DNA from 3 places in the Peribacillus sp. AS_2 genome. Region 2 is predicted to be linked to each of the others. Evidence: riboswitches for the same ligand, from Rfam matches in the RefSeq annotation. Region 2 holds a riboswitch; each other region holds the start of a gene.
The links. A riboswitch is a leader RNA that binds a small molecule or an ion and turns the genes downstream of it on or off. The one in region 2 is predicted to bind preQ1.
Positions count from the first base shown of each region.

Region 1: another riboswitch for preQ1. It lies ahead of queC (7-cyano-7-deazaguanine synthase QueC); the one in region 2 lies ahead of queF (preQ(1) synthase).
Region 3: another riboswitch for preQ1. It lies ahead of OTG27_RS21500 (VUT family protein); the one in region 2 lies ahead of queF (preQ(1) synthase).

Region 1 is NZ_JAPTGA010000014.1:90,285-102,810, forward strand. Features, by position in the region: gene OTG27_RS21405 (MFS transporter) at 1-154, shown strand, start outside; gene OTG27_RS21410 (hypothetical protein) at 254-451, shown strand; partial or broken gene OTG27_RS21415 (methyl-accepting chemotaxis protein) at 1,116-1,284, shown strand; gene OTG27_RS21420 (hypothetical protein) at 1,375-1,548, shown strand; gene OTG27_RS21425 (C40 family peptidase) at 2,343-3,545, shown strand; gene OTG27_RS21430 (poly-gamma-glutamate hydrolase family protein) at 3,551-4,180, opposite strand; gene OTG27_RS21435 (CapE family protein) at 4,492-4,641, opposite strand; gene OTG27_RS21440 (gamma-glutamyltransferase family protein) at 4,711-6,294, opposite strand; gene OTG27_RS21445 (CapA family protein) at 6,369-7,652, opposite strand; gene pgsC (poly-gamma-glutamate biosynthesis protein PgsC) at 7,663-8,112, opposite strand; gene pgsB (poly-gamma-glutamate synthase PgsB) at 8,128-9,309, opposite strand; gene OTG27_RS21460 (hypothetical protein) at 10,094-10,309, opposite strand; PreQ1 riboswitch class I at 10,940-10,982, shown strand; gene queC (7-cyano-7-deazaguanine synthase QueC) at 11,038-11,703, shown strand; gene queD (6-carboxytetrahydropterin synthase QueD) at 11,703-12,173, shown strand; gene queE (7-carboxy-7-deazaguanine synthase QueE) at 12,166-12,526, shown strand, end outside.
Region 2 is NZ_JAPTGA010000006.1:115,006-127,531, forward strand. Features, by position in the region: gene qoxB (cytochrome aa3 quinol oxidase subunit I) at 1-213, shown strand, start outside; gene qoxC (cytochrome aa3 quinol oxidase subunit III) at 213-809, shown strand; gene qoxD (cytochrome aa3 quinol oxidase subunit IV) at 811-1,095, shown strand; partial or broken gene OTG27_RS12675 (YfmQ family protein) at 1,434-1,862, shown strand; gene OTG27_RS12680 (BA3454 family stress response protein) at 2,329-2,463, opposite strand; gene OTG27_RS12685 (EamA family transporter) at 2,711-3,568, opposite strand; PreQ1 riboswitch class I at 3,699-3,744, shown strand; gene queF (preQ(1) synthase) at 3,849-4,349, shown strand; gene OTG27_RS12695 (aspartate kinase) at 4,553-5,899, shown strand; gene OTG27_RS12700 (hypothetical protein) at 5,931-6,071, shown strand; gene OTG27_RS12705 (nitroreductase family protein) at 6,402-6,962, opposite strand; gene OTG27_RS12710 (ABC transporter ATP-binding protein) at 7,412-9,160, shown strand; gene OTG27_RS12715 (ABC transporter ATP-binding protein) at 9,135-10,925, shown strand; gene OTG27_RS12720 (carbon starvation CstA family protein) at 11,301-12,526, shown strand, end outside.
Region 3 is NZ_JAPTGA010000014.1:104,311-109,631, reverse strand. Features, by position in the region: gene OTG27_RS21520 (DUF421 domain-containing protein) at 187-891, shown strand; gene OTG27_RS21515 (alpha/beta hydrolase) at 994-1,740, opposite strand; gene OTG27_RS21510 (PadR family transcriptional regulator) at 2,051-2,371, shown strand; gene OTG27_RS21505 (hypothetical protein) at 3,263-3,409, opposite strand; gene OTG27_RS21500 (VUT family protein) at 3,431-3,973, opposite strand; PreQ1 riboswitch class I at 4,024-4,066, opposite strand; gene OTG27_RS21495 (SRPBCC family protein) at 4,309-4,782, shown strand; gene OTG27_RS21490 (SRPBCC family protein) at 4,825-5,265, shown strand.

The sequences.
Region 1 (12,526 bases), on a different contig from region 2:
AATGCTTGTATTCGGACCGATATCCGACCTCATTAAAATTGAATGGCTCCTTATAGGAACGGGTATATTGCTGTTCATTCAAGGTTTTTTCCTACTGGGCAGCAAAGTGTTGGTCGAAGCCGGTAAACCTATCCCAAAAGATGCCTCCGAGTAATGGGGAAAGGAACGACATGTCAGGCTGAAGGGTTTTTCCGCATGCCGGATATTTATTCTTGTAGAAAGATGATACATGAAAGTCATAAAGGAGGAAAAGATGGGTTTTTTGGGAAATTTATTTAATTGGATGGTAGTTATCGGAATGATTCTGCTTATAGGACGATTGATTACGATGCTGTTCTTATTTCTGGAAATTCCATTTACGACCTTTTTTAAGGACTACAGTCTCATTTCGATCATCATTTTAATAATAGGTGCAATTGGACAGCAATTCACCAAGACGGGTAGAAAGTAAAATGAGTTATCACCTTTCCTTCATGAAAAGAATCAGCTTCGAATTCACTAGACCGAGATATTCTAATGTCGGTCTAGTTTTTTATTTAAAAAATGTTTCAGTTGATTTCAGAAATCCGCTCCCTTTCCGCCGACAGTCTGCCAAGCCTCCTCGACGCAAGCGTCTGCGGTGTCTCGTCTAGCCAGTTATTCGGCAGGAGTGTCGCAAATTTCTTCAATCGATTAAGGATTATAGTAAAGAAACATGAAGGATAAACTAGTTTACTTTTAAAATCTTGGTTCGGGCGAGAGCAATTCGAAACTTCCTTTTCCGAAAAATTGATGGAACCGCCGGACTGTATACGAATTGGAGTAGAAGAGCCAGTTTCCCTACAATGTTTCTTAAAAAAGAAGTTCCAGTTGATTGGAACGTAAGGTACCTGACCCCTGGGGGAAAAGCGTGGCCAAGGGGAGACCCCGCAGGCGAGCGCCGAGGAGGCTCACGGATCGCCTCTGGATAAGCGAGTGCCTGGAGTGGAAATCATTACACATACCCCTTTTCGGAAATCGCTCCCTTACCGCCGACTGCCTGCCAAGCCTTCACAGCATGCACTAGTGGGGTCCCGGCCCTTGTAAAGCGAGTGTCTGGAGGCAACGTTTCACATTTTACAATGGGCATTGTTTTTCGGGTCACGAATGCCATATCGAAAATATCGGAACAAACCAATTTATTATCTTTGAATGCATCTTTAGAAGCTGCAAGGGCAGGTGAGTCCGGCAAAGGTTTTGCTGTCGTGGCGAATGAAGTAAGGAGCTTGGCTGATGGTTCAAAAGAAGCTACAAAAAACATTCAAGCAATCATCCAAAGCATTCTGTCAGATACAGAGGAATTGCTAAAAAACGACCAATGAAACGAACCAAATCCGCAAGGATCAGAAAAATGCCGTGAGCACGGTAAGTGAAGCCATGAAAGAGCTGGAAGATTCCGTAGGGAAAATATCCAATTCGATTCAGGAGCAAGCTGCTTCTTCCAATGAACTTGCTCAATATACACAGCAGCTTACACAGTTAATAAATGATTTGGAGCAGACGTTAGGGGAATTCCAGATAGAGAAGTAGGGAATAACAAGTGTTGCAAAAAGGGAGGCCATTACAGTGGTTTCCTTTTTTGTTAGATTGCCATTACATCATTCTAAAGAGGTGAATCGCTGGGACATCTCTTTATGATGGACATATTCAATGGAAGTACAAAAGTACAATTTAGAGGATCGGGTCAAGTATCCATGCTTTTTTTACAAAGGGGAATAATATATAGGAATCGGACAAGTCGGCACGGATATTAAAAGCTTGCACAACTTTATATGGGATAGATTCATAGTAAAGAGAGGGAAATGCCATTTAGCTTTCCCTTTATTTACTTCTGCTAGATGATGGGTGATACCAATGGATTTGGGTTCCTGATCAAAAACCCGTCGCCTTCGTTATCAATTTTCGTTGTTATCATGCAAAACCTCAAATACGTTTCCCCTCCAAAACTATATCTTCCATTTTTATCAAACTCCTATATCGTCATCCTCATCATAAATAGGGCAAGCCGTATATAAACGACTTTATCATGACCGGGATTTCTCTAATCTACCTTTATCCATACTGCCAAGATAAATAAAATCCTTTAGGAATTCTTCGATTTCCAACTTTTATCGATGGGGTATAGGAATAAAGTTTGCTTTTGTTGTGTTTAATTGAATCTGACTGTTTGTTTTTAGGGAAAGTAGACTGAAAGTTTCATTTATTTTACCGATAATATAATTGCCGTAGACATTAAGGCTCATTTGATTAAGTGGATGATAGGATAGAAGGTTCATATGATGGTATTTACTTGAACATTATAAATATAAAAAAGGAAGGTTAAAATGTTTAATGGAAAAATAAGCTGTATGATACTGACATTGGTATTCATGGTTAGTTTCATTTTCTTACCTGGTTTAAAGGCCGAGGCTGCAGATCCTGTGCATACTGTAAGCTCTGGCGAAACGGTGGAATCGATTGCCAAGACATATGATATATCGGCAGAGCAATTGATGAAGACGAATGGTTTACCGGATGATAAGTTATTTGCGGGCCAAAAGTTGACGATCATTCAAACGGCGTATACCCCTTCCATCTATCAATGGTCGGAGAGAGGGAAAAAAATTGCGAAATATGCGAGATCTTTCATAGGGTTTAAAAAGACAGCCGGAGAGGAAACGCCTGAAAAAGGGTTCGATTCGAGCGGATTGATCCATTGGGTGCTGTCCCGGCAAAATGTGCCGGTCGACCGTTTGACAGTAGATGGTTTTTATAAGCAAGGGATGGATACAGTCACTCCGAAAACTGGGGATATAATATTCTTTTTGGAAAAAGACAGCTTAAAAGTCGTGACTGCGGGTATTTATGTCGGCGAAAACCAATTTGTCCATTCTGGATATGGTGCAGAAACGGTTCAGGTGAGATCCACCACAGAAGATTACTTTGCAAAATACCAAGTGGAGTACAAAACATACACGCCTAAAGGAGAGCATATCGTCCAAATGGGAGAAACGCTTAATAGTATATCTGAGCATTACAGCATTTCCATGAGTGCAATCAAAAGCCGCAACGCTTTAAATACCGATGAGTTGATGCAGGGGCAGTACCTTCAACTATACAGCAACCCGCTATTTCCGTTTTATGTAAACCAGGAGGCTGCATATGATAAAGCATATGATGTCATCAAGTATGCATACACTTTACGCGGATTCACCTATGTTTTCGGGGGAGAAGATCCAATGACCGGAATGGATTGCAGCGGCTTCATTTATTGGGTCATGAAGGAGCAGGGCCTTTCTGTAAAACGAGATTCCGCAGAGGATTACTTCTCATTGGTGCCCAAAGTCGATAATCCGAAGGCCGGGGATTTAGTATTTTTTAGGGACACGGGAACAAGGGTGGGTGTGACCCATGTAGGAATTTATCTGGGTGATGGCCGTTTTCTAAATTCAACGGAAAACACCGGCGTTCATATCTCCAACCTTTCGTCAGGTTATTTTGCCGAGAAATTCGAAAGCTTCGGTCAAGCCGAAAGCCTCATCGACTAAGAAGGTCATTCAACCTGTTTATATTCAAGAGTGGCTTTTTCAATGGCAGTAACGAACCGTTTAAGAAGATTACAGTGATTGACCCTGTTCTTACTGGTAAAGTCATCACCTTTGAAAAAGCTTTTTCTGAGCTTTGTGGAAAGTTCCAATTGTACGCCTGCGCCCGTTTTGGATGTGTTGGTGATGTTGTTTCCATTCATGCCTGAAAGGTGCTGCGGTGCATGATCAGTTTGAAATCCAGCTTTGTTGAGGCATTGCTGAATAAGGTTCTTATATGGTTCGTTCCTTCCGCCAATGTAAACCAGCCCATTATGTACGTCGTAGTGGCCATGGATCGAAAGGGTGGTCTGAGCGTTCGCTGCCATTGAAACGCCGCTCGGTTCATTGAATAAGCGGGATGGTATATGGAGGACCTGGTTGCCCCTTGGCTTTAGGCCTTCGAATAGGTAGGTGCTTGCACAAAGTTTCTCTCCAAGTGCGGCTGCAACTTCACTCGTGCCTGGTTCGATATTCCCGCCATGGATGGCTAGAACTGCAATATCAGGATTCCTGTGATGAACGATGATGCGGTAATCAAGGTATTCTAGTTCATTTTCCTGCAATTCAAAAAAATCGGTATAGCTATTTTCAATCATGGTAATCCTCCGTATCTGTGGTGTATCTAATCTTCCATACCCATTGACTGCAAAAATAAAGGCTCTTTTCGTAAAGATTGTTGTTTTTAAAACGAAACTATCTAAGGTTGATTGGAGCGGAAGTGCGAGACTCCTGCGGGAGCGGCGGGACAGGTGAGACCCCACAGGCGTTTACGCCGAGGAGGCTCACCGCCCGCACCAAGGAAAGCGAGCATCTGGAGGGGAAATCAACCACACCTCACTACTTGGTAAATAGCAACAAAGTATGTGAAAACAGCAAAAATAAAAAAAGCGGGGATGCCCCAGCTTTTTTATTTTTCGACTGTCGTATATAGTTCTATTTTCTTTTGCTCGTCGGGTGTTAATGTTTCTGTCCGTTTAAACGTATTCATTGTCACAAGCAGGGCTGCTACAAGAAGGACAGGTATTACCCAGCTTGTTATTTTTTTTACGATATTCATATTCAAAATCCCCTTATACAACGCTAAAATTTATATGATATTTAGAAAAGGAGGGGCTGGATTGCCTGTTTATTGCTGAGCTTTCCAGCTTCCGTTTCTTCTTTTATCTCCAGCTCCGGATATTTGTCCATTTTTCTCGTTTTTAACGAGTCCTTGAACCCCGCCATAATACATGGGGGAAATCTTCTGAATGACTTCGTATCCGGAATCTTCCAAGTCGGATACAGTTTCATCCGAAAGCCTGGATTCTGTATAAATCTTCTTTCCATCAAAGACGAACCGATTACGATCGACGATATCCTGCAATGAGCCTTCATTTTCTGTATAAGAATAAAGAACCTGCATCAATACTTGCGGAATCCTATCACCGCCTGGTGAGCCGATCCCGATCGATTCCCGCCCTGGTTTCTTGAGAATGGTCGGAGCGGTGAAAGTTCTTGACCGTTTATATGCCTTTTGTGAGTTCAAGCCGGACCTGAAATTTTTCAGTTGATCGTTAAGGAAAAATCCATTTGTATAATCCCCAGATCCGAAAAAGTTACTGAGCGTATTCGTTGTGGAAACGACAGTGCCGTTTTTGTCCATTACCACAAAGTGTGTCGTACTTTCATGTTCTTCGGAACCATTCGATTCTTTATCTTCCCATTTTTCACTTTTGATCTTATTTTTAAGACTATCCAAGTGAATGGGGGAGAGCAATTTTTCCGCCTTGGAGTGACTTATTCCATCTCCAACATTGACGGCCCGATCTTGATAAGCAGTATCCGTAATGCCCGCCAAGACTTTCATATAAGCTGATTTGCTTGAAGAATCACCTAGGTTCATTTCCTCGGCTAGCTTTAACATTTCAAGAACGGTAATTCCTGAAAAGGGCGGAGGTGCGGTAAAAACATCATAACCGGCAAATGTTCCTTGGACCGGTTTCCGTTCTTTCACCTCATAGCGCTTTAAATCCATCAAGTCGATATCTGATTCCCTTTTAATATCCCGCGCAATTTCGCCTTTATAAAAACCATCAGGACCTTCATGCTGGATCTCCTTCAGTGTTTCAGCAAGTCTTTCCTGGATAAGGGTTTTGCCTGGTTCAATGGCATCACCATCAGGATAAAAAAGTGAAGTCGCATCGGAAGATATCCTTGGCTGAGCCGCTTCTAAGCGTGATGATAACGATTCGTTGACTTCAAATCCTTCTTCAGCCAAATCTATAGCCGGCTGAAGAAGGTCTGCCATTGGTACGCTCCCATACTTATCACTGATGACCTGCATGCCGGCCACTAAGCCAGGAATCCCTGTATCGTGTCTTGAACTTGGGTCTTCTGGAGAGGACTCACGATAATCGATAAATTCGGGTTCGCCGGATTCCGGGGCAATCAGCATACCGCCGCCGCCGCCCACGCCAGATCCATAAGGTTCGACTACACCTAATACATACGATACCGCAATGGCGGCATCAGCCGCATTTCCGCCGTTTTCCAATATATCCATCCCGACATCTATTGCGATTGGATTTGAAGAACTGACCCCGTATGATTGTTCCGATTTACTCTTTATCGGATCATTCGTGTCAGAAATAGGGGGTGTCTTCGAACATCCAGCAATATATATGAGCAAGCTTAGGGATATGAGCACTTTTCCCGTCATACGGTTAATCATCGGTTGTTCCCCCTTTTCGTTGAGATTCTAAGTTGTGTGTCTTCATTCTTCAAATAGTAGTGATAAAGCGTTCCTTACTGAATGGGTTGTATTCCCGGTTGTTTAGCTTGTACGGCCTTTTTCTCTTGTGCTGCTTTTTTCTCCAGTGCAGCTTTCTTTTCCATTGCTGCCTTTTCCTCTTGTTCACGCTGTGCCTTATGATCGATTACCTTCTTGTGATCCAAGGTAATCTCGATGCGATCCTCTTTTTTAGACCACTGGACTTTTTCACTCGTTTCCTTCGTCAACTGTCGGTAAACACGTGATTTGTCAATGGAAGAGGTAGCTGGCCTTGGTGTTGCTTCTTCAATTTGCAGCGGTACGACATCGATTGTAGCTTTTCCGTCATTCGCTAAATGGTATTGAACCATGGCTGAATCCTTTGTGCGTGTCCAGCCTTGATCGAATATGAAATTTCCTAGACTATAGAAAATGATTCCATCTTTATAAACATCGAACGATTGAAGCACGTGGGGGTGATGGCCGATGATGATGTCAGCGCCCGCATCGATGATAGCTTTAGCCAAGTCTTTTTGTCGATCGGTTGTTGATGTTGAATACTCTTGTCCCCAGTGCATATTCACCACAACCAAGTCTGCGTTGCCTTGCTTGGCATCCCTTGCTTTGCCGATCATTTCAAATAATAAATCGGGATTGGAGTTCAATAGTCCGGCTTTATTACTTTTTGATACGGCATCCTTACCGTAAACGTCTGTGAAGCCAAGTGTTGCGACACGAACGCCATTAACATCCGCATAGTCGATGCTGTTTTTTGCTTCCGCAGTGTTCGATCCAACACCGACATAGTGCATATCCGCACTTTTGAATTCATCAATCGTGTCAAGGAGTCCTTGTTCTTCATAGTCCATCATATGGTTATTTGCCAATGACACCACAGAGAAGCCAGCATCTTTAACGGCCGCCACACCGCTAGTATTGGAGTTTAACCGGATGGGCGTATCGGCTCCCTTGTAGTTAGATACTTCTTCTTTTAAAGCGGTATGTTCATAATTCCCACTGACATAATCCGAATTGGCAAAATAGGGTTTCATATACCGGAAGAGGTATTCATACCCGTGCTTTTCCGTCACTTCTTCAACATAACGTCCCATCATCACATCACCGACCATTGTCATCGTCAATGGTTGATCGGATTTTGTTGCGACTGTTTTCACTTCCTCAGCCCGTCCCATCCAAGTGGTAATGACTAAAGCGATTAGTAATATAGGTAGTATGATTCCAGTGTATTTAAGATTCTTTTTCTTCGTGCGTTTTATAAAGATAAGTGTTTTTTCTTTTGCATTTAAAGTCCGTTTCATTTTTTGCACCTCAGAATAGGTAGTACACGTTCATTAAACCGAATGTTATGCCGGATAATAAAAGCGTGCTGCCAAGTGTCAATGGCATTCCTTGTCTTTGTATGGTATTCGCTATCAATCCAGGTACGATTATACCGATTCCCCGAAACTCGAATATTTCAAAGGGCATGACGGGGTAGACTAAGTCCAATAGGAGTTTCAAGCAAATCCCGGTCACCATCATGGCGGCGAATTTTCTTCTTCCATATAAAATCACCCATCTTGAAAGGCCATGGGTGACGATTAAATAAGTTACGACACTAATGATCAAAATGGTCAACATGATTTCCCATTGATCAAATACTAATGCCAAATAACCTGGCACGATAAGTCCTGCGGGTACGACACCCGTCTTTTCTGAAAATATAAGGCTAAGCGTTACTCCCAGTACTAGGGCTACATATAAATCCGATCCAAACATTAAGGTTCCTCCTACTTAACTTGCTTTTTGCTTTGTTTTAGATTTCATGAATGCTTCAATTAATGGTTCCGCTGCACCGTGAATATTCCCAACACCGTAGACGATGCGATTTTTCATCAATGGGCGGAGACGGGCCACGATTTCTTCAGTTGACCAGTTTTCTAAATCCCAATATTCTTTAGTATCCAATTTACCTTGCTCGAATACCTTCGTGATTGGTGATGTAGTTTCTCCAATGGCAATGACGATTTCGGATTTTATGTACGGCAATACATCTCTAGCAAACTGCTCGGTACGGTCCACACGGTCTGCACGGCAGTTCATGATGACGATAGGAGGTTCTGTGCTGTATCCGAACGTATTGACACGTTCCCATATGTTCAGCGTCGATGCCGCGTCGTTTGCAGCAAAGCCATTGACAAAGAAAGTTGGCTGGATGCGATCTCCGAATTTGGTGATCCGCATGGCCCCTGGATCTGGATGTGCATTCAGCATGCCGCGGAAAGCCGTTTTTTCATCAATTCCCAAAGCTTCCGCAACGGCCAAGGCCAGTGATGCGTTATCCGGAAATACCATATAGTCGAATTCGCGTAAGAAATCCTCGGAAATTCTTGAATTATCTGCAACGATCACTTTTGTGTTGCGTTCTTTGGCGATTTGTTTGAAAAAGTCCAAATATTCACTTTCAATGGTTATTAAGTGACCATTATGGGGAATGGTAGCAGTGAAGGCTTCAGCAACCTCATCCATAGTCGGTCCCATGACATCCATATGGTCTTCCAATACATTCACGATGACCCCGATGTTTGCCTGGATCATTTTGTTTTGGAAGATTAGTTGATAGTCAGGCTGTACGGCCATGCACTCACAAACCAGTGCTTCCGTGCCTAAGTCGGCAACTTCTTTAACTACACGCCGTTGTTCTCCTATGTTGGGTCCTTCCGGGCGGCGTACAATCGGTTTTTCCTTGTCGGTAAACCAATAGATCATTCTTGCTGATGTTCCGGTTGTTTTACCTACTGTTTTGTATTTTGCTTCTTGGATCACACCTGTAATTAGACGCGTTACAGTCGATTTCCCTCGAATCCCATTCACATTCACACGTACCGGGATGGAGTCGAGACGCTTCTGATGGCGTTTTTGTTCAAAAATGCCATAGCCAAGCAAAAAGATCGCACAAATAAATATTGGTGCCATTTTTTTTAAACCTCTCTTTTTTTCAAATATTTGAATTACTGAATACACACTACATGATTTTAAACTTAATAGGCAAGAGCCAATTATTCTATTGTAATATAGTTATCAATAGCTTTTTCAAATATATGTATATTAGTGTGTAATAGTATCTAATGGGATGAATTATTTTATGAGTACAAAGATATGTCTGGAAATCGAGGGAATCGAGGTTTCATTTACACTAAATTATGGAAAGTTTAATAAAGCCCCATTTCAGTCAGAATAAACATGGTTTTATGAGCATTTGAACCTAATTCATAATGGCTATATTTGAATAATATTTTTTTGAAAAAGTGAGGTTTATTACAGTTTGTTAATTGTTTATACCCATTGTTTGACATAAAGGTTACAATTTTTATGGATTTGTCATTCAATGTGAAATATTGCATCTAACGACTCAATTAGTTGAACTCTTTTGAATATGGACAAAGATGAGTAAAAGAACACATCTCTTTTTTTTAGTATTTTCCTCGGGAATACCCATGGGTCTATAATTGACCTTTTACCTAAAAAATGAAATGAACTAAAGTTAACCCATTTCTTTTAAAAAATACCTAGTTTCTTCTATAGATATAGTGTTTATATATGAATAAAAAATAAAAAAAGCCCAGAAGCATATCTGGGCTTTCGGCTTATATATTGTAAATGAATGGAATGGTCACGGATCTACGTTAATCATGGATGGATTTACCTTTTGTGGGTCTTGAGTTACAGCATGGGTAGCTGATAATGGAAGGAATCCAGGTTAACTTGATTTCTTTCTCTCAGAAATCTCAAGGGTGGAGTCCTTTTTACCGCCATCAATCACATAAAATCTAGGAGCTAATCTCCTTTTTTTACGTTGATTGTCAGGATTCATCTTCATATAATTTTCGTATTCTTTGCGAAAGAATTCTTTGGTTTCCCGTTGCAATGCTTTTCTTTCGTTAAAATCTGCGATGAATTTGAAAAAACGTTTCATATGAATTCCTCCTTATGGGGTTAAAAGGTCTTAGTTTAATAGTAACATATCGTTGGTGAAGTTTAACCTTTTTTTGCAATTTTGGAGTGGAAATTATGTTTTTGTGTGAATAAAGTTGTGAATGGTTTGATTCGAGAAAAAGCATGTAATGGGCCCTTGCTGAGTAAGTGACCGTGCATGGTATTGAAAGGGAATGTCGGGATTTGCAGAAAGCGGGTATTGGAAGCAATGATTATTTGAGTTAAAATATTCCTTATATTCATTATACACTAAATATTCTGAAAACAAAGGAAAATATTCACTTCCAGCCGCTTTTGATAGATTTGCTTTTTTTATGGTTCATTATTGTGTATAGTTATATATTCCCCGAATTTATGAAAATGAAACTTCCCTTATGTGGGAGGGAAAAAAGCAATTTCCCGCATACGGGCTTTAACGCTTTTCAAATTATTGGACCCCTTATCGATATTTTATTCACTTTTTTTTATCGGATTTTTAATGTAATTTTTAAGTAATGAAAAGTTAACCAAATTTGCCATCAGGTCTAATGTTCACTTTATATAAACATGTTGATTTCTTATCATTTTCAAGTTACTATTGACTTGGAAAAATATAATATTCCGCGTTAAGGCGGAAGAGGTTCTAGCTACCCTCTCAAAAAAACTAAGGAGAAACAGTGCTCTATTCTTAGGGTGCTGTTTTTTTCCGTAAAAAGGAGTTTTATAGAAATGAAGAAGAAAGAAAAGGCAGTGGTTGTGTTTAGCGGAGGGCAGGACAGTACGACGTGCCTGTTTTGGGCATTGGAGAGATTTGAGGAAGTGGAAGCGGTGACGTTCGATTATAATCAGCGGCATAGCTTGGAAATCGAATGCGCTCAAAACATAGCCAAGGAATTGGGCGTGAATCATCATATCCTTGACATGTCGCTGCTGAACCAATTGGCACCGAATGCATTGACGAGAAGTGATATCGCAGTGGCGGACGGAGAAGAAGGGGAGCTGCCGTCGACGTTCGTGCCAGGGAGGAATTTGCTTTTCCTTTCGTTTGCCGGAGTGCTGGCGAGTCAGATTGGCGCTAAACATATTGTCACAGGAGTCTGTGAAACGGATTTCAGCGGATATCCTGACTGCCGCGATGTATTCATTAAATCGTTGAATGTGACCTTGAACTTATCGATGGACCAGTCATTCGTGATTGATACGCCGCTAATGTGGCTTAATAAAGAGGAAACATGGGAGCTTGCTGACCAGCTTGGCGCGTTCGACTTTGTCCGCGAAAAGACCCTGACTTGCTATAACGGAATCATCTCCGATGGCTGTGGAGATTGTCCGGCATGCAATCTGCGGAAAAAAGGGCTGGATGACTATGTAAGCAGACGGAAGGTGCTTTCATGATGTACGGTTTTAAGATAGTGGATAAACTCCAAAAAATAGATGAAGATATTCAGCGCAGCCAATTGAAGTATACAAACAAGAGGGTTCTCGTGAGTAAGGAATTCACCTTTGACGCGGCGCACCACCTTCATGACTATGAAGGGAAATGCAAGAACCTGCATGGCCACACGTATAAAGTCATTTTCGGATTGAGCGGGTATACGGATTCACGCGGGTTGATGATAGATTTTGGGGACATCAAGGATATCTGGAAAAATGAAATCGAAATCCACCTGGATCATCGTTATTTGAATGAAACCCTGCCGCTCATGAATACAACAGCTGAAAATATGGTAGTCTGGATTTATGAAAAAATGGCCGAAGCCCTTTCATTAAAAGAATATGAGGGTGCTAGAGTCGAATTTGTTCGACTTTACGAAACGCCGACAAGCTATGCCGAAGCCAGACGGGAGTGGATGGAAAGTGAGTAAACTCCCGGTAATGGAAATCTTCGGGCCGACCATCCAAGGAGAGGGAATGGTCATTGGTCAAAAAACCATGTTCGTTCGGACGGCCGGCTGCGATTATTCATGTTCCTGGTGTGATTCCGCTTTTACTTGGGATGGCACAGGTAAGGAAGATACCGTTCAGATGACTGCTAGAGAAATATGGGATGAGCTGAAGCGAATTGGGGGTTCCGGTTTTTCCTTCGTGACGATATCTGGGGGAAACCCGGCCCTGCTGAAAAACCTAAACGGCTTGATAACGATCTTACATGAAAATAAAATGAAAATAGGGGTCGAAACACAAGGGAGCCGATGGCAGGATTGGCTTCTCGATATTG
Region 2 (12,526 bases):
ATGCCAAATAACAGTGGCGTGCCGTTTATCATGAGCTGTATCTTCTTCGTTTGGGGCTTTGCATTGGTATTCAGCATGTGGATCATTGCAATCATTGCAACGATCGGTATCTTTGCTTGTATGATTCATCGTTCATTCGAAAAAGATCACGGACGTTATATCTCTGTTGAAGAGATCGAAGAAACTGAAAATAAATTGCGAGGTGCTAAGTAATGAAAATAGATAACTCGCTGCCACTTGAATATAGCACGGAAGAAAATCGCTTAAAGATTTTTGGATTCTGGATTTTCCTGGGAGCAGAAATAGCTCTTTTCGCTACACTGTTCGCCACTTATTTTGTCTTAGTTGGTGGTACTGGAAATGGTCCAACAGGGGAACATCTTTTTAAAGTCCCAACACTAATGTTTCAAACAATCTTTCTTTTAACTAGTAGTTTTACCATAGGTCTTGGAATCAATGCGATGAGACTTGGCAGGCAGAAAGCGACGATTGGTTTCTTCATTATCACCCTTATTCTTGGTTTAGGCTTTTTAGGAGTCGAAATTTATGAATTCGTGGAGTATGTACATGAAGGAGCAACGATTCAAACAAGTGCTTTCTTATCTAGTTTGTTCACACTACTAGGTACGCATGGAGCTCACGTTACACTTGGTTTATTCTGGGGAACCTTCATCACCATGCAGATTAAAAAACGCGGTATGACTCCACAGACAACAAACAAGGCTTTCATCTTTTCACTTTACTGGCATTTCTTGGACGTTGTCTGGATTTTCATCTTCAGTTTCGTCTACCTGAAAGGAATGATGTAATATGAAAGAATTATTCCCACGGGGCCAAGTTATGGGATTTGCTTTTTCGCTAGTTCTGACTTTGGTCGCATTATCAGTTATTATGTTTGATCTCTCACTTAAAATGGCTATGATCATCCTACTTGTTACAGCTTTCATGCAAGCAGCACTTCAATTTGTTATGTTCATGCATGCAGGAGAGTCTGAAGATAAAGCATCGATTTACACAAACGTTTACTACGGATTGTTCGTTGCATTGGTTACAATTTTCGGTACAATGCTAACTATGATTTGGGGATACCAATAATCGATTCTGGAAAAGCTGGGCGTCTTGATGACGTCCAGTTTTTTTGTATGTTAATTCTTATACCGGCCTATCCATTTCATTCATGGAAGTTTGCTTAACAAGGATGTGGCTATCCATTTGTTTAGTATAACCATTTCACAACATTATATTTATAAATGGGGATTTTCACTTTTGAAGCATTCCAGTGTGTTTAAGTGCAATGTGTTACTGGGGTAAAACGTTAATAGAAGGGACACATCAACTAAGAAGACGATCAGCCATTTTTGATATAAAAAGTTATATAAGAATTAATTAATTAATATAGCGGAGATGATGAATTGACATTGCCGGTTTTGATTGTGACAATTATCTTAAGTTTGTTAAAAATATTGGTTTTCTGTCTTCCAACAGATGCAGTTAATTGGATTATCAGTAAATTTAAAATACATTCAGAAATTAGTGGCGGGAATGCGATCATAACCTTTGACGGAAAACGTTTGGAAGGTGAAGAAAAAATTCAAGTTATTAATTATTTTTAATAGCGCTAGATTTTTGAAGAAAAATCATATATTCCCGGGAATGAGGAATTGTTTTTACATCCAGATAATAGTGGGACTCCATTGGTCATTGATACTAAAAGAGGCAAAAAGGATGTTAGGTTATTTGTATATATTTACAGCGACCGCGTGGATGTAGTTAAACAGTACAAGAAGAAGCTCATTTCTTATAGTCTGTTTTCCGATAGCCTCCAAGAACGTTCCATGCCATTAATAAGAAATTTAGTTTAATAGAACATTAAAAAGACGGTCCTTAAAAGACCGTCTTTGAGATTGTAAACAAAAGGGTTAAAACATAGTTGATTGGAGCGGGTGTGCGAGACTCCTGCGGGAAAAGCGAGTCCAAGGGAGACACCGCGGGCGCAAAGGCACCGGAGAGGTTCCCGGACCGCCCGCGGAAAGCGAGTGCCTGGATTGGAAATTAACGGTTAAATTGTCTGCAGCTGAGACGGGCCTTAAAAAGACCTTCTTTTTTATAAGGCTTTTAATATAATTCCATTTCAAAGATATTTTTTCATTATGAAAATTCTGGTACACAAACTGGCATCTTGATTTTAGTGCCTTTTGAAAAAAACAATTAAAAGTGTTATTAAGTAGGAGGGGATTGCAAGAGGGTCGTTAATCGTGCATATGAAAAGTATTTGGGATAGTATTTAAGGGAATAAAAAAGCAGGTATCTATTGCGATGCCTGCTTTTTTATGCTTTCCATTGTTTTTCAACTTGATGAAGGGCTTGTTGTAAAATTACTTCATGATCAGTACCCGGTTTAGCAAGGACGTTAGTTTGATAAGATTTTCCTTGGAAATCAACTGTTACTGTAACTTTTACCATTATGCATCTTTCCTTTCCTAATTCAGAATTAAATGAGGTGGTTGTACCTATTTCTTTTATACCCGTAGCAGAAGGATAATCAAACATTTCAAAAGCTAAAATCGTGAGAATTAATATTCAAAATTATCTGATATTTTAAGCGGGGTGTCAACACTTTTTTTTTGACATGCCCCATTTTCAGGTTTTTTAAAAAACGACCTGGCTTGTATACATGACAGCCAGGTTGTTTTTTTAAAACGAACTATATTCATATTTTAGTTAAAATAATACCGATTAATGCTGCAAGGACACCAGCAATTTGATAGTTTTTTAGTCTTTCCTTGAATATATAACATCCAGCGAATACGACAACCAAACAGTTCAGGCTGACGACAGGGAAAATGATGCTTGCGATGCCAGTGTTCAACGCAAAGAAATAACATCCATAGCCTATCATGCTTAAAAAGCCTACTAAGGAACCGATTTTGACTTCCTTTAGCTTGATTTTTTCTTTTTTAAAGGCTAGAGCCGAAAGAAGATAAAGCATTCCGCCTCCATACATTGATACAAGGATATCAAGGGAGTTTAATTGAAGACGTGTTGATGTCGTCATAAGAATGCCGAGCACACCAAAAGATAAGATGGAAAGTAATGTGTGCATCATCCATGGGACATATTGATGATTACCTTTTGCATTAGGTGTATATTGGATGACTAATGTAGCGATAAACATGCAGGCGATTCCACTCCACTGCAAGGAAGAAATATGTTCGTGAAATATTAAAGCTGCACAGAGAATGGGGAATATGGCATTCGCTGCGATTAATGGAGATGTCAAGCTTGCCGGACCTTTTTCAAAGGCGCTTGCCATCTGGATGTTACCATTGGCGTTCAGTACACCAATTGCTGCACCAAGCATGATGGACAGCCAGTTCAGCTGCAAACCATCCATTGATACTCCATAAACAATGGACAAAATAAAAGCTGAAAAATAAAAGAAAAATTGGATATGTATCTTGGAATACCCTTTTCCGCTGCTCCATTTAAAAATGCTGTTATTGATTCCGAAACATAAACTCGTGATGAGTGCTGCAAAAATCCACATTGACTTAATCTCTTCCTTCATGTAGGATAAACTTCTTCTACATTTTAAGCTGAATGCCCTTAGGAATCAAACCAAATTTAAAATGTATGATTGACAGATTAGATATTTTTTTCTATATTTACTATGACAATTTTAAAATATTTCCCGATAAACGGGAGAGGTTCATAGCATCACCCTCTTAAAAAAACTATGGCTTTGATATTTTTTGCGAATCAACCATATCTTTGAGGAGATATGGTTTTTGTTATATAGAGGCCCATTTTATGAATCTCCCTGAAATGTGGGATTAGGAGGACTTTTCATGTCTGGAAGAAAAGAAGAAGAATTAAAAAAAGATATCACACTGCTTGGGAATCAAGGAACAAAATATACATTTGACTACGCTCCTGAAATCCTTGAGTCATTCGATAACAAGCATCCGAACCGGGACTATTTCGTCAAATTCAATTGCCCGGAATTCACTAGTTTATGTCCAATCACGGGCCAGCCGGACTTTGCTACCATTTACATCAGCTATATTCCCAGTGTGAAAATGGTGGAAAGTAAGTCTTTGAAACTCTACTTATTCAGCTTCCGTAATCATGGTGATTTCCATGAAGACTGCATGAACATCATCATGAATGATTTAATCGAATTGATGGACCCTAAATATATTGAAGTCTGGGGCAAGTTTACACCAAGAGGCGGAATTTCCATCGACCCTTACACGAATTATGGGAAACCAGGTACGAAGTATGAGGAAATGGCGAATTACCGCTTGATGAATCATGACTTATACCCGGAAACCGTGGATAATCGCTAAAGAATAGGAGGGACAATGGGCATATGCCCGTTGTCTTTTTTTAGTTTATAGCTAATTTCGATCAGTGGTCCTGTTATTCTGTCCTTTTTAAAAGTACAAATGTCCTCCTATAATGGAATTTCCACTTGATTGTTTCGAGAAAAAGCGTAATAATAGGGAGAGTTAATTTTGACAGAATATTTACGAAAATAGGGGATGTCGAGATGAAAGTTGCAAAGTTTGGTGGAAGTTCACTTGCGTCAGGTGATCAGTTGAGGAAGGTATTCGAAATTGTTGTTTCTGATCCAGAGAGGAAGATTGTGGTCGTTTCCGCTCCAGGAAAACGCAATTCCGATGATATAAAGGTGACGGATTTATTGATTGAAGCTGCGGAACAGCAGCTGCGCGGGGATAACGGAGAGCATTTGATAGAAGATGTTGTATCCCGCTATGCGAGCATTGCTGAAGAGTTGGATATATCCGAGAGTGTCATCACAGGGATTCATGAAAATTTAATGGCGCTGCTGCATGCAGATCAAACTAACCCAAAGCGCTATCTGGATGCCTTGAAGGCAGGTGGCGAGGATAATAATGCGAAGCTGGTCGCAGGTTATTTCCAAAGCCTTGGAGTGGAGGCACAGTATATCAATCCGAAGAAGGCAGGCTTGATCGTAACGGATGAAGGTGGATTTACCAGGGTGCTGCCAGAGTCTTATGATCGGTTATATGCTCTGCGTGATGAGCCGGGAATCGTTGTATTCCCAGGATTCTTCGGATATACGTTAGATGGTGATGTGTTAACCTTCTCAAGAAGCGGTTCCGATATAACGGGTTCGATTCTTGCTAATGGGGTCAAAGCTGATTTGTATGAGAACTTTACGGACGTGGATGCCGTTTATGCGGTGAATCCAAATGTGGTTTCCAATCCGAAGGGAATCCGGGAATTAACCTATCGTGAGATGCGTGAGCTTTCTTATGCAGGTTTCTCGGTATTTCATGATGAGGCGCTGATTCCTGCATTCCGGGCGGGAATACCTGTCCATATCCAGAATACCAACAATCCGGCGGCACAAGGGACCCGCATTGTGAATACACGGGATAATACGAACGGGCCTGTTATTGGGATTGCAAGTGATAAAGGATTTTGCAGTATTTACATTAGCAAATATTTGATGAACCGGGAAGTTGGTTTTGGCCGGAAACTGCTGCACATCCTCGAGGATTATGGAGTTTCATATGAGCATATTCCATCAGGCATCGATGATGTGACGCTTATTCTAAGGCAGGACCAGATGAAAGGGGATGCCGAAAAGAAAATCATTTCCCGAATCAAGAAAGAGCTTCATGCCGATGAAGTGAATGTGGAACATGATCTTGCCTTGATCATGGTTGTAGGGGAAGGAATGCGCCATAATGTCGGTACAACGGCAAGAGCGTCAAAAGCCTTGGCTGAAGCAAAGGTGAATATTGAGATGATCAATCAAGGCTCTTCGGAGGTAAGCATGATGTTCGGTGTGAAAGGGCACAACGAAGAGACGGCAATTCAGGCATTATATCACGAGTTCTTTTGAGTAGGGACCTCCTTTTAGAAGGGGGTTTTTTGTGATTGACCTTTTAATCACTATACATACGCTGGATTTTTTTCATCTGGCTCTTTATGGTAGTGGCAATGACCGTGGGGATAATCATTCCAAGCTAACAGACGCGCTGCAGGGTTCAGAGCGTCTTTTTTCAGGTGGCTAAAGCAATTGGAGGAGAACGGAGTTGACGCTCTTGAAACGGATAAAAAGGGACGTCCAACCCCATACATATCTTACACCAAATTATAAATGAAATAGATGTCAATGGCACATCAAGTTTATGAGCTAAATGATTCACTGGCACCGAATAAGTTCTATCTATATGTGATTGGAGTGTAAGGCACGAGACTCCTGCGGGAAAAACGAGTGCCTGGAGCATAAATCAACATTCAAATTGTAAAAAGCCATAAAAAAACTGTAGAAAACCCGGTTTTCATCGAGTTTGTCTACAGTCTGAGCCTCCAACTGGAAGATTGGAGGCCTTCCTTTTATGTTAGTCCATGACGGTCAGGAGCTGATCGATCGCGTTCCTTGGACGAGGGGCAGGAATCATATCGGGATAGCCAACGTGAAGGCTGCCGACGATCTTCTCGCCTGGTTTCACTCCCAAAGCTTCACGAAACTCCATGCTGTGTATCATGCCGTATGTTTCCCATATCATCCCGATTCCCTGTTCCCAGGCAAGCAGGCTGAAATTCTGGATCAAGGCACTTGTAGCCGCATAATCTTCTTCACGTGTCATGGGATTCGGATTCTCTTCCATGATCACTGCGACAAACATCGGTACACCTATGAGTTTATTATATCCTCGCTGTCCGGCTGCTTTTTTCTTTTCAGGGTCCTTCTCTTTGCCTTCCATGAATGCACGTGTTGCTTCTGCGAGTTTTAAACGGCTATCACCATGCACCACGACGAAGCGCCATGGCTGGGTCATTTTATGGTTCGGTGCCCATGTCGAAGTTTCCAATAATGATTGGATGGTATCAATAGGAACAGGGATGTCCTTAAATCGTTTGATGCTGCGCCGTTCTTTAATGATATCTTCTAGTTTCATGATCATCCTGCTCCTTTAATCATATATGTAAGTTTAATAGTTGAAAAAAAAATAATCCCCGGCTGCCTAATATGCTTCCAATGTGAATAAATTACTTGAATAAAGAGGGGGCAATATTCTAGTGACTTGCATTCGCTAATGAGCATATAATTTTACTAGGCACAGAGAAGCCGGGGCGACATTGTATCTATGTACAATATCAAAAGGGTACGATAAGAGAATATCGTAATTGCTTATCAAATTTCAGAGATCGATAATGAAATTGAAAATCATTATCAATTAGAATTTTCGCTTATTTCCTGTTATTTGTCAAGGGTATTTATAAAAAAAAATCAAGATATTTACCAATGCTTTAAAACAGTTAAAATCTTTTAAAAAATCTGTATAAAAATGTATAATGAGAGGATAAAAAAATGCTATTTACATACGGAGAATCGAAGGTGTCATAGATGAAAAAATTGTCCTCATTTCTTAAGCCGTACTGGCTTTTGATCATTCTTGCTTTATCCTTAATGATTGTCGAGCTCGGGGTAGAGCTATTACAACCTCTATTTATAGCAAAAATCATTGATGATGGCATTTTGCAGAAAGATTTATCGGTGGTGATTAAATGGGGAAGTGTCATGGTTGGACTTTCCGTTTTTTCATTTCTTGGCGGGATCGTTAATTCATTTACGGCATCACATGTAAGTCAAAGCTTTGGACATGATGTCAGGACAAGCCTTTTTGGTAAAATACAGGCGTTTTCTTTTGCGAACTTGAATAATATCCCGACTTCCTCGTTGATCACAAGGATGACGAATGATGTGACCCAACTTCAAAATACGGTTTTTATGGGCTTGCGTATCATGGCAAGGGCGCCGTTGATCGTAATCGGCGGAGCGATCATGGCTATTGCGGTCGATTTGAAATTATCCCTAGTATTGGTCATTTCAATTCCGGTTCTTGTTTTCTTCTTGGGATGGATTATGAAACGGGCGGCTAAGCTGTTTAAGCTCGTCCAGAAAAAACTCGATAATGTCAATGGAGTCATGAGGGAAAACCTGATAGGCATGCGCTTGATCAAAGCTTTTCTTCGTAAGGAGCATGAAATCGGCCGATTTGACGATGCGAATGAAGAGTTGAAAAGAAAGACTGTGTCTTCCCTTCGTTTAATTGAAACGACGATGCCTGTGCTGATGCTTGTCATGAATGTGGCGATTCTGATCATTCTCTGGCTTGGAAGTGAATTTATAACGACGGGAGATATACAGGTAGGGGAAGTTGTGGCGATTGTCAACTATGCCACGAGGATTGCGGCATCCCTTTCCGTTTTTTCATGGCTGATCATGGTCATTTCCCGTGCAAAGGCTTCAGCGGAACGTGTGACGGAAATATTTGAAACTTCGATAGATATTGATGAAGGTAAGGCGGAAAGCAAGAGTGGGGCCGTCAATGGGGGAGGCATTAAGTTTCTGGATGTATCTTTCCGCTATCCTGGAACCGAAACCCCGATATTGAAAAACCTGACCTTCTCCATCGATCCGGGAGAATCGCTTGCCATCATAGGAGCGACAGGATCAGGGAAGACATCACTGTTTCAGCTGATTCCGAGATTATATGAAGTTGAAAGCGGCTCCATTCAAATTGATGGCCAAGATCTGAAAGATATTCCCTTGAATTCGCTGCGGAACAGGATCGGCTATGTACCGCAAGAGGCCCTGCTTTTTTCGGGGACCATAAAAAATAATGTCGCTTGGGGAAAAGAGGGTGCCTCGATGGAGGAAATCATGGCTGCGGCCATGCATGCTCAGGTCCATGAGACCGTAATGAAACTTCCGAAGCAATATGAAACCGAGTTAGGGCAAAAAGGAGTGAATCTGTCTGGAGGGCAAAAACAGCGCTTATCGATTGCAAGAGCATTGGTGCGCAAACCGAAGATTCTCCTTCTGGATGATAGTACAAGTGCGCTGGATTTGAAGACGGAAAGTAAATTGCTTGCCGCTTTAAAGGACTATACATGCACAACGCTCATCATTACACAAAAAATCAGTACAGCCATGGAGGCTGACAAAATCTTGTTGCTGGAAAGCGGTCAAGTCCTTGCGCTGGGGAAACATCAGGATTTGATGCAAACAAGCGATCTTTATCGAAAAATCGTTCGCTCACAGTTTGGGGAGGAGGGGATTTCGCTTGAGTCGAAGAATATCTCCCGATAAGGCAAAGTCTAAACCGGTCAACTCCTGGAATACGGTAAAAAGGATCATTCCCTACTTGGCAACGAATAAAAGCCTGCTATTATGTGTCCTTTTCATGGTACTGATAAGCTCGGTTTTGGGATTGCTTGGCCCCTTTCTTGTTGGGATGGCCATTGATGATTATATTGTCACAAGAGATAGCGGGGGGCTGATCAGCCTTCTTTTAGGGCTTCTCGGAGTCTACATATTTTATTCCCTATCCATGTGGCTTCAGAATTATTGGATGATCGGAATTGCACAGGATACGGTTTATGCGATGCGCAATCAACTATTCAAAAAGCTTCACCAGTTGTCCATTCCCTTTTTTGATCGGCGTCAGCACGGGGAGTTGATGAGCAGGGTCACGAATGATATTGAAAATGTCAGTTCCACTTTGAATAGTTCCGTCATCCAGATCTTTTCAAGTGTGCTGACACTTGTCGGGACGATCGGAGTCATGCTGTATTTGAGCCCTTTATTAACTATACTAACTTTATTCATCGTTCCTCTCATGTTCTTCGGTCTGAGGTGGATAACGAACAGGACGGGAAAGCTGTTTAAAGCACAGCAGAAGAACCTTGGAGAACTGAATGGGTTTATAGAAGAAACGATTTCCGGACAACGGATCGTAAAGGCTTTTTCACAGGAAGATAAAGTGATCCGTGATTTTATCATCCGGAGTGAAAATTTAAAGAAAGCCGGATTCCTATCACAATCATACTCAGGGCTGATTCCAAAACTGATGAATTTACTGAACAACTTAAGTTTCACGGTAATAGCCGCTGTCGGAGGGTTTTTGGCGCTGAATGGCATAGGTACGGTTTCCATCGGGGTCATTGTCATCTTCACCGAGTACTCAAGGCAATTCACCCGTCCGCTCAATGACCTGGCTAACCAATTCAATACACTCCTCTCAGCTGTTGCCGGTGCTGAACGGGTTTTCGCCATACTTGATGAAAAAGAAGAAGAAGTGGATGAGAAACAGGCTTCTGAACTTCGTGAAGTCCGCGGTGAGGTGGACTTTGAGGGTGTTTCCTTTTCGTATAATGATGAAGAGCAAACGATATATGATGTTAGTTTCCATGCAAAAAAAGGGGAGACCATCGCGCTTGTGGGTCCCACGGGGGCAGGTAAGACTACGATCATTAATCTTCTTGCCCGTTTTTACGAGCCGAACAGCGGCCGGATATTGATTGACGGCCAGGATATCCAACAGGTGACGAGGTCAAGCCTCCGTAAGCATATGGGCTTCGTTTTACAGGATTCCTTCTTGTTTCAAGGCACGATTCGTGAAAATATCCGCTACGGCCGGCTGGAGGCAGAAGATGAAGAAGTGGTGAATGCAGCCAAGCTTGCCAATGCCCATTCCTTTATCATGAAACTGCCAGATCGATACGATACCATCTTGAATCAAGATGGCAGTGGAATAAGTCAGGGGCAGCGCCAGCTATTATCGATTGCCAGGGCTATTTTAGCGGATCCCGTATTATTGATTTTGGATGAAGCGACAAGTAGCATAGATACGATAACCGAGCTTAAAATCCAGGAAGCATTACACCGCTTGATGGAGGGAAGGACAAGTTTTGTCATTGCCCACAGATTGAATACAATTCAGCAAAGTGATCAAATCCTCGTACTCGATGAAGGAAGGATCATTGAAAAAGGATCCCATGATGAATTGTTGCGACAGAGGGGTTTTTATTACGATCTAAACGGCAGATCTTTAAGGGAAAATCAGATAGGATAAAGAAAAATGTGTGCCATCCGGCGCACATTTTTTGTGTTGGTCCCATAATGAGCATCATAAACTTGGGGATCGCATCCCGTTCAGTTAATGATGAACCTTCTAAAAATGCGTTCACACAATACGGTTTTTATAAAGCGTTGAAATCATTGGTTCCACTTAAGTGGGAAAAGAGGGAATTATCGACAAAATAATGGAAAATACTTTACAAATTGACTAAATTGCTATTGCTAAAAAACCTTACGGTAACATATAATTCAGAATATATATAAAATTCTTTAAATTTAATGGGTACGGGGAGAAATATAGTCCTGGCCCCTAATAAATGAAGGTTTTTTATAGTTGTACACTAGATCGATAGAGAGGAGATGGAAAAAAATGAAAGCGCTTAAGTCTGTTATTCTTTGGGGGATCATATCTGCATTGGGTGCGGTGAGTTTTGGTTTCGTCGCGCTAAACCGGGGGGAAAGCATCAATGCCATGTGGATTGTTACTGCGGCACTCTGTGTTTATTCAATTGCATACCGCTTTTATAGTAAATTCATTGCACGGAAAGTGTTTGAGCTAGATGACAATCGCCAGACTCCATCGGAAGCGAATAATGATGGGAAAGATTATGTACCTACAAACAAATGGGTGTTGTTTGGTCACCACTTTGCAGCAATTGCCGGAGCTGGACCTCTCGTAGGCCCCATCCTTGCAGCTCAGATGGGATATTTGCCAGGGACGCTATGGCTTGTAGTCGGAGTTGTTTTGGCTGGTGCCGTACAGGATTTCATCATTCTTTTCGGTTCGATGCGCCGTAACGGCAAATCTTTGGGAGAAATGATCAAAGAGGAGATTGGACCGATTACAGGCTTGATAGCGATGGTTGGTATCCTCGGTATCATGATCATTTTACTGGCGGTACTTGCCCTGGTTGTCGTGAAAGCGCTGGTGGGCAGTCCGTGGGGAATGTTCACGATTGCCTCGACCATACCGATTGCAGTCCTTATGGGCATTTACATGCGTTATATAAGGCCGGGACGGGTTGGTGAAGGGTCGATTATCGGAATCATACTTTTGATGCTCGCGTTATATTTCGGCCGCTTTGTAGCCGAGAGCGCAACATTGGCGCCGATGTTCACTTTCGACGGGGAAACGATTGCCATCATGTTGATTGTCTATGGTTTCGTTGCCTCCGTTTTGCCAGTATGGATGTTATTGGCACCGCGTGATTATTTAAGTACATTCTTGAAAATCGGTACGATCATCGGACTTGCACTAGGCATCTTTATTGTCATGCCGAGCCTTGAAATGCCTGCTGTCACTCAATTCATCGATGGAACGGGACCTGTATTTTCCGGAAATTTATTCCCGTTCCTATTCATTACGATCGCTTGTGGAGCGGTATCGGGATTCCATGCACTCGTTTCCTCAGGTACGACTCCTAAAATGATTGAACGCGAATCGCATGCACGTCCAATCGGATACGGGGCGATGTTGACTGAATCCTTTGTAGCCATCATGGCGATGATTGCCGCCTGTGTATTGACGCCAGGTATCTATTTTGCCATTAACAGCCCGGGGGCCGTTGTGGGAACGGAACCAGCGCAAGTGGCTGC
Region 3 (5,321 bases), on a different contig from region 2:
GTTTATTTTTAATTACAATACGTTTTAAAGTTGTTATATTAATATAAATTTTTTGAAAACAGTCTATAAAGTCTCCGAAGGGCCAATTTGGGTAATACTTATGAAGGAGCCGACTAAAACTATAAACGGCCCACTCTAAAGAGGCCCATTACTTCTCCTTTATTGGAAATAAGGACGTGAATTTTTGTGGATTTTTTTAGTAGCCAGGAAACTCTTACTGCAATCCAGTGGATTTTAAGAGCCATCATTTCCTTCTTCTTCTTGCTTCTTTCGGTTAAATTGATGGGGCAACGGTCCATTTCGCAGTTAAGATTACTTGATTTCATAATGGCTTTAATCCTTGGAAACATTCTTGCCCACCCTTTATCTGATGAACAGTTAGGTTTGAAGGGCTCAATGATAACAACCAGTGTATTGGTCATTTTATATATAATTAGTGTGTTTGCAGGCCTTAAGTGGGGAAAACTCCGAAGTTTTTTTGACTCAGACCCCTTTCCGCTTATCGAAAATGGACAAATCATTTACAAAAGCTTAGCAAGGGCCAGAATCTCCATCGATGTTTTATTATCGGAATTAAGAAAGGAAAAAGTAGAAGATATTCAAAAAGTATCCCTCGCGCTATGGGAACCGGACGGTACCATTTCATTGTTTTTAGATCCCCAATATGAAGCAGTAACCCCAGCAGATATGCACCTGGAAACAAACGCCTTCACTTTTCCTAAAACGATTATTAAAGAGGGAAAGATTGATTCTAATGAATTGAACCGGGGCGGTAAAGAAGAAGCATGGCTGAAAAACAGAATCAAAATAACATATAATGCCGACGTGAACGATATTTTATTGGCAACTCTTGATAATAATGATACCTTAAAGGTCTTTTTCTACAAATAGATTTGCAGCCAAAATAAAATCCCCTCAAGTATAGTGTAAAGCCTACTTACGACTGTAAGCTTTTTACACGTTCAACTTAAAGGGGATCAAATATATCGCTTATTACTCCGACCAATTCAGTGTATTCAAGAACTTATACACATCTTCATACACCTGTTCACGTTCCTTGCCCAATGTGATAATATGGCCAGACTTTTCATACCAAATCAAGTGTTTATGTTGTGTATCGACTTCATTGAAAATCGCTGTAGCACTCTCCGTATAGTCGGGATCATCCAAACGCCCTTGCAGAACAAGAGTTGGAGATGTGATTAAATCTAAATTTTCACCTGTCTCATTTATAATGTTCAACACATCTTTTAGTTGAGGCATTGGCTCTTCTTCAAGCAGCTTCACTTCTGCAGCAATTTGGTCTGCATCTTTGCCCTCAAACTTCTTATACGCCTGTGCATAATTGAGCAAGCGGTTCTTTTGTCGATCGATACTTTTTCCTTGCGTCGGAGCGCACATTGAAACTACCCCTTTTACAGGCAATTCAATTCCCACTTTTAATGAGAACACTCCCCCTAAAGAAATTCCTACAACTGCAATTTCCTCATAGCCTTCTTCTTTTAGGAAATTATAGCCATTAACTACATCTCCCCACCATTCCTTTGGACCAGTTTTAGCAAGTTCCTCGGCTGATACTCCGTGCCCACTATAAAGAGGTCCGTGGCAAGTATAGTCGAGATCACTTAAGTACTTCCCTAATTTTTTCATATCTCCTGTACTTCCGGTAAACCCGTGAAGCAGAAGAACTGCTCTCTTTCCACCTATATATGTGAATGATTCAGGTGCTTTCACTTTCATCTATCTAGGACCTTCTTTCTTTGCTCTTGTTGATAAATAGAATCTAAATGATTTTCGAAAAAAAATCAATTAATACCCCTTGAGTAGTGATTCTTCTATCCTATTCCGTATTTTCATTAAAACAATTAAATCATATATATAGTATCCTTACCACACTCTTCACAACTCATCCGTTCCGAAGCACATTTTACTATGATTAAATTTATTTAGCAATCGTCATTTAACCATTTTTTTTAAGAAAAGTAAAATGCACCTTGTGATACGATGTACAACGTATTACACTTTAAAAATGAAAAGGAGGAGATTTTATATGGATAAAGAATTAATGAAGGGAAGCATTGACCTCCTTTTGCTTTCACTTCTATCGCAAAAAAAGCTTTACGGCTATGAAATAACGAAAATCCTGAAGCAAATGAGCAAGGGCAACTATGAAATAAGTGAAGGCACCCTCTACCCTGCCCTTAAACGATTAGAAAAAAAAGAATTCATAAAAGGACATTGGAAAGAGTCTGAATCATGCCGTAGGAAATATTATCATGTCACCGAAAATGGACAAACCGAACTTGAGCGGAAACGCGAATGCTTTTTCTTCCTGGAAAAATTAGTTCGAAAAAGCTCAGAACAATTCTAAACCAAATAAAAAGCTTCCTGCACTTAATGGAACGGCCCAGGAAGCTTTTTTTGCTGTTTTACTCGCTGTTCATGCGGAACACTTAGTTTCGCACGTTTACTCGGGAATTTCGCACTGCACACTTAGTTTGCGCTGTTTACTCGTGAGTTTTGCACTTTTACTCGTGAGTTTCGCACTTTTACTCGTGAATTTGAACTGTTTACTCGTGAGTTTCGCACTTTTACTCGTGAATTTGGACTGTTTACTCGTGAATTTCGCACATTTACTCGGGAATTTCGTACTTTTACTCTTGAATTTGGATTATTTACTCGTGAATTCGCTGTTTACTCGTGGGTTTCGCACTTTTACTCGTGAGTTTTGCTCTTTTACTCGTGAATTCGCACTGCACACTTAGTTTCGCACGTTTACTCGGGAATTTCGCACTGTACACTTAGTTTGCGCTGTTTACTCGTGAATTTGGACTGTTTACTCGTGAATTTCGCACTGCACACTTAGTTTTCGCATGTTTACTCGGGAATTTCGCACTGCACACTTAGTTTGCGCTGTTTACTCGTGAATTTCGCACTTTTACTCGTGGGTTTTGCACGTTTACTCGTGAGTTTTGCACTTTTACTCGTGAATTCGCACTGTTTACTCGTGAGTTTCGTACTTTTACTCGTGAGTTTGGATTATTTACTCGCGAATTCATCCTGCACACTTAGTTCGCACTTTTACTCGTGAGTTTTGCTCTTTTACTCGTGAATTCGCTGTTTACTCGTGAGTTTCGCACTTTTACTCGTGAATTTCGTACTTTTACTCGTGAATTCGGACTGCACACTTAGTTCGCACGTTTACTCGTGAATTCGCACTGTTTACTCGTGAGTCACTTCAATCACGCAAAAAAGGACCTAATCAGGTCCTTTTTTTGTCTATTCCTTTATGCTTGCGAGAATTGGCGCAGGAGAGCTTCATGCATTCCCCTTGTACATGCGGGCCATATTTTTCACGAAAGGCCTCGAGGCAATAGCATTTTTCTTCTTCTTTTTTGGTTCCATCCATCAAGTGCATCCCTCCTAGCATTTAACTGGAGACTACACGTTTCTCCAGTTCTACGTTGATTCGTCCCAACAATATGGCACCAATGGACTGAATGATCGTTTTAACGATGATTTGGCCGATGACCGCAGCGGGCACCGCTTCCCATGGCAATATATTGGCACCCAGAGGACTTAGGCCAATCACGACAAATATCACAGAATCGAAAAATCCTCCAACGATCCCGCTGTAAAATACCCTCCAACTCATCGGGAGCTTTAAACGGGTATAAATTTCCGTATCCGCTGTTTCTGCGACCACGAAGGATAAAGCGGAAGCAAACACAATCAGTAACGTATCTCCTAATAAAAATGATACACATGCAGATAAAATAAGTGCAGTGACGATGCATATATAGGTCTTTACACGGCCGTATTTATTCTGGACCAGATCTCGGAAGATGAAGGTTCCCCCGATGAGCAATGTCCCCATCGGGATGATGAACATGCCAAAATGTAATGGCTCAAAAGCTGCTGTAACCACATTCGCCGTGATGATGGATACTAAATACAATAAAATTCTTAACATTTCTTGATTCTCCTTATACAGAAAAAACAGCACCCTAAGAAAGAGCCCTGTTCTCCTTAGTTTTTTTGAGAGGGTAGCTAGAACCTCTTCCGCCCGGGCGGATTATCATTTTCCTTATTCATCGTAGCTTGAAAGCGGTTGGAAATCAAGAAGTTTCCATACCGTCGATTTTAGTATGTTTTCGCGGTTACCGATTGATTTAGCCATTTATTTCAATGTCCCCGTTTCCCCCTTTTGCCGATTTCTGTCGCCTAAAACTGCTTGACCGGCTGTATACAAAAGCCGAAAATCAAAGATAGAGTCATGTACTTTATTTGGCGAGGAGAAAAAGAATGATGAAAAAAACTACGTTTGTCTATCCTATTTATATCGCAACTACACCAGAGAAGCTTTGGGAAGCCTTGACGAGTGGTGAAGTCACGGAGAAATACCACTTCGGATTACAAGTACAGTCTGACTGGCGAGAAGGGTCAGCCGTTAAATATTTGCTGGATGATGGGCGGATTACTGATCATGGGCATGTACTTAAATGCGAGCCGTTGCACCTGCTCTCGTTTACATGGATCATGGCAGGAGACGAAACACCGCGCGAGCAGCCTACACGGGTCACTTTTGAATTACTGAAAATGGACGATTCGACTGTGAAGTTAACTCTTAGGCATGAGGAGCTATTGGAGACGGATTTCGTCTATGATGACAATACCTTTGAAGGCTTGAATAATGGATGGCCAGCCCTTTTAAGTAACCTGAAGAGTTTGCTTGAAACTGGACGGACCCTGCCGCCCATATCAGTAGACTGGGATAATTAAATGTAAACTATAAAAACACATTGAAAGAGAGTTGAGTTAGTAATGGATACTCAAATAATCACGAAATTCAAGATCGTCAAGCCAACGAATGAAGTGTTTGAAGCCATAGTGAATCCTGAAAAAATCGGGAATTTCTGGTTCTCATCGAGTTCGGATAGATGGGAAAAAGGCCGGACGCCTACATTGAGATACAACGAATACGATGCTGAAGTGGTCATTCATGTATTGGAAGTAGAGGAAAATAGGAAAATCGTGTTTGCATGGGGCGGAAATGATCAAGAAACGATTGTTGCCATTACACTAAAAGAGTTGGATAAAACGAGTACGATCATTGAAGTGAACGAATCAGGATTGAGTGAAGACGATCCTGAAATAATAAACAAAATGATCGGACAAAAAGAAGGTTGGGTATATACATTAACCTGTTTAAAGGGTTATTTAGAAAATGGCGTCACTACTTTGAGAGCATCATTAGTTTTTTAATAAATTGCATAAACCCTCAATAAACTGGGGGTTTATCCTTTGCAACACTGGTGAAA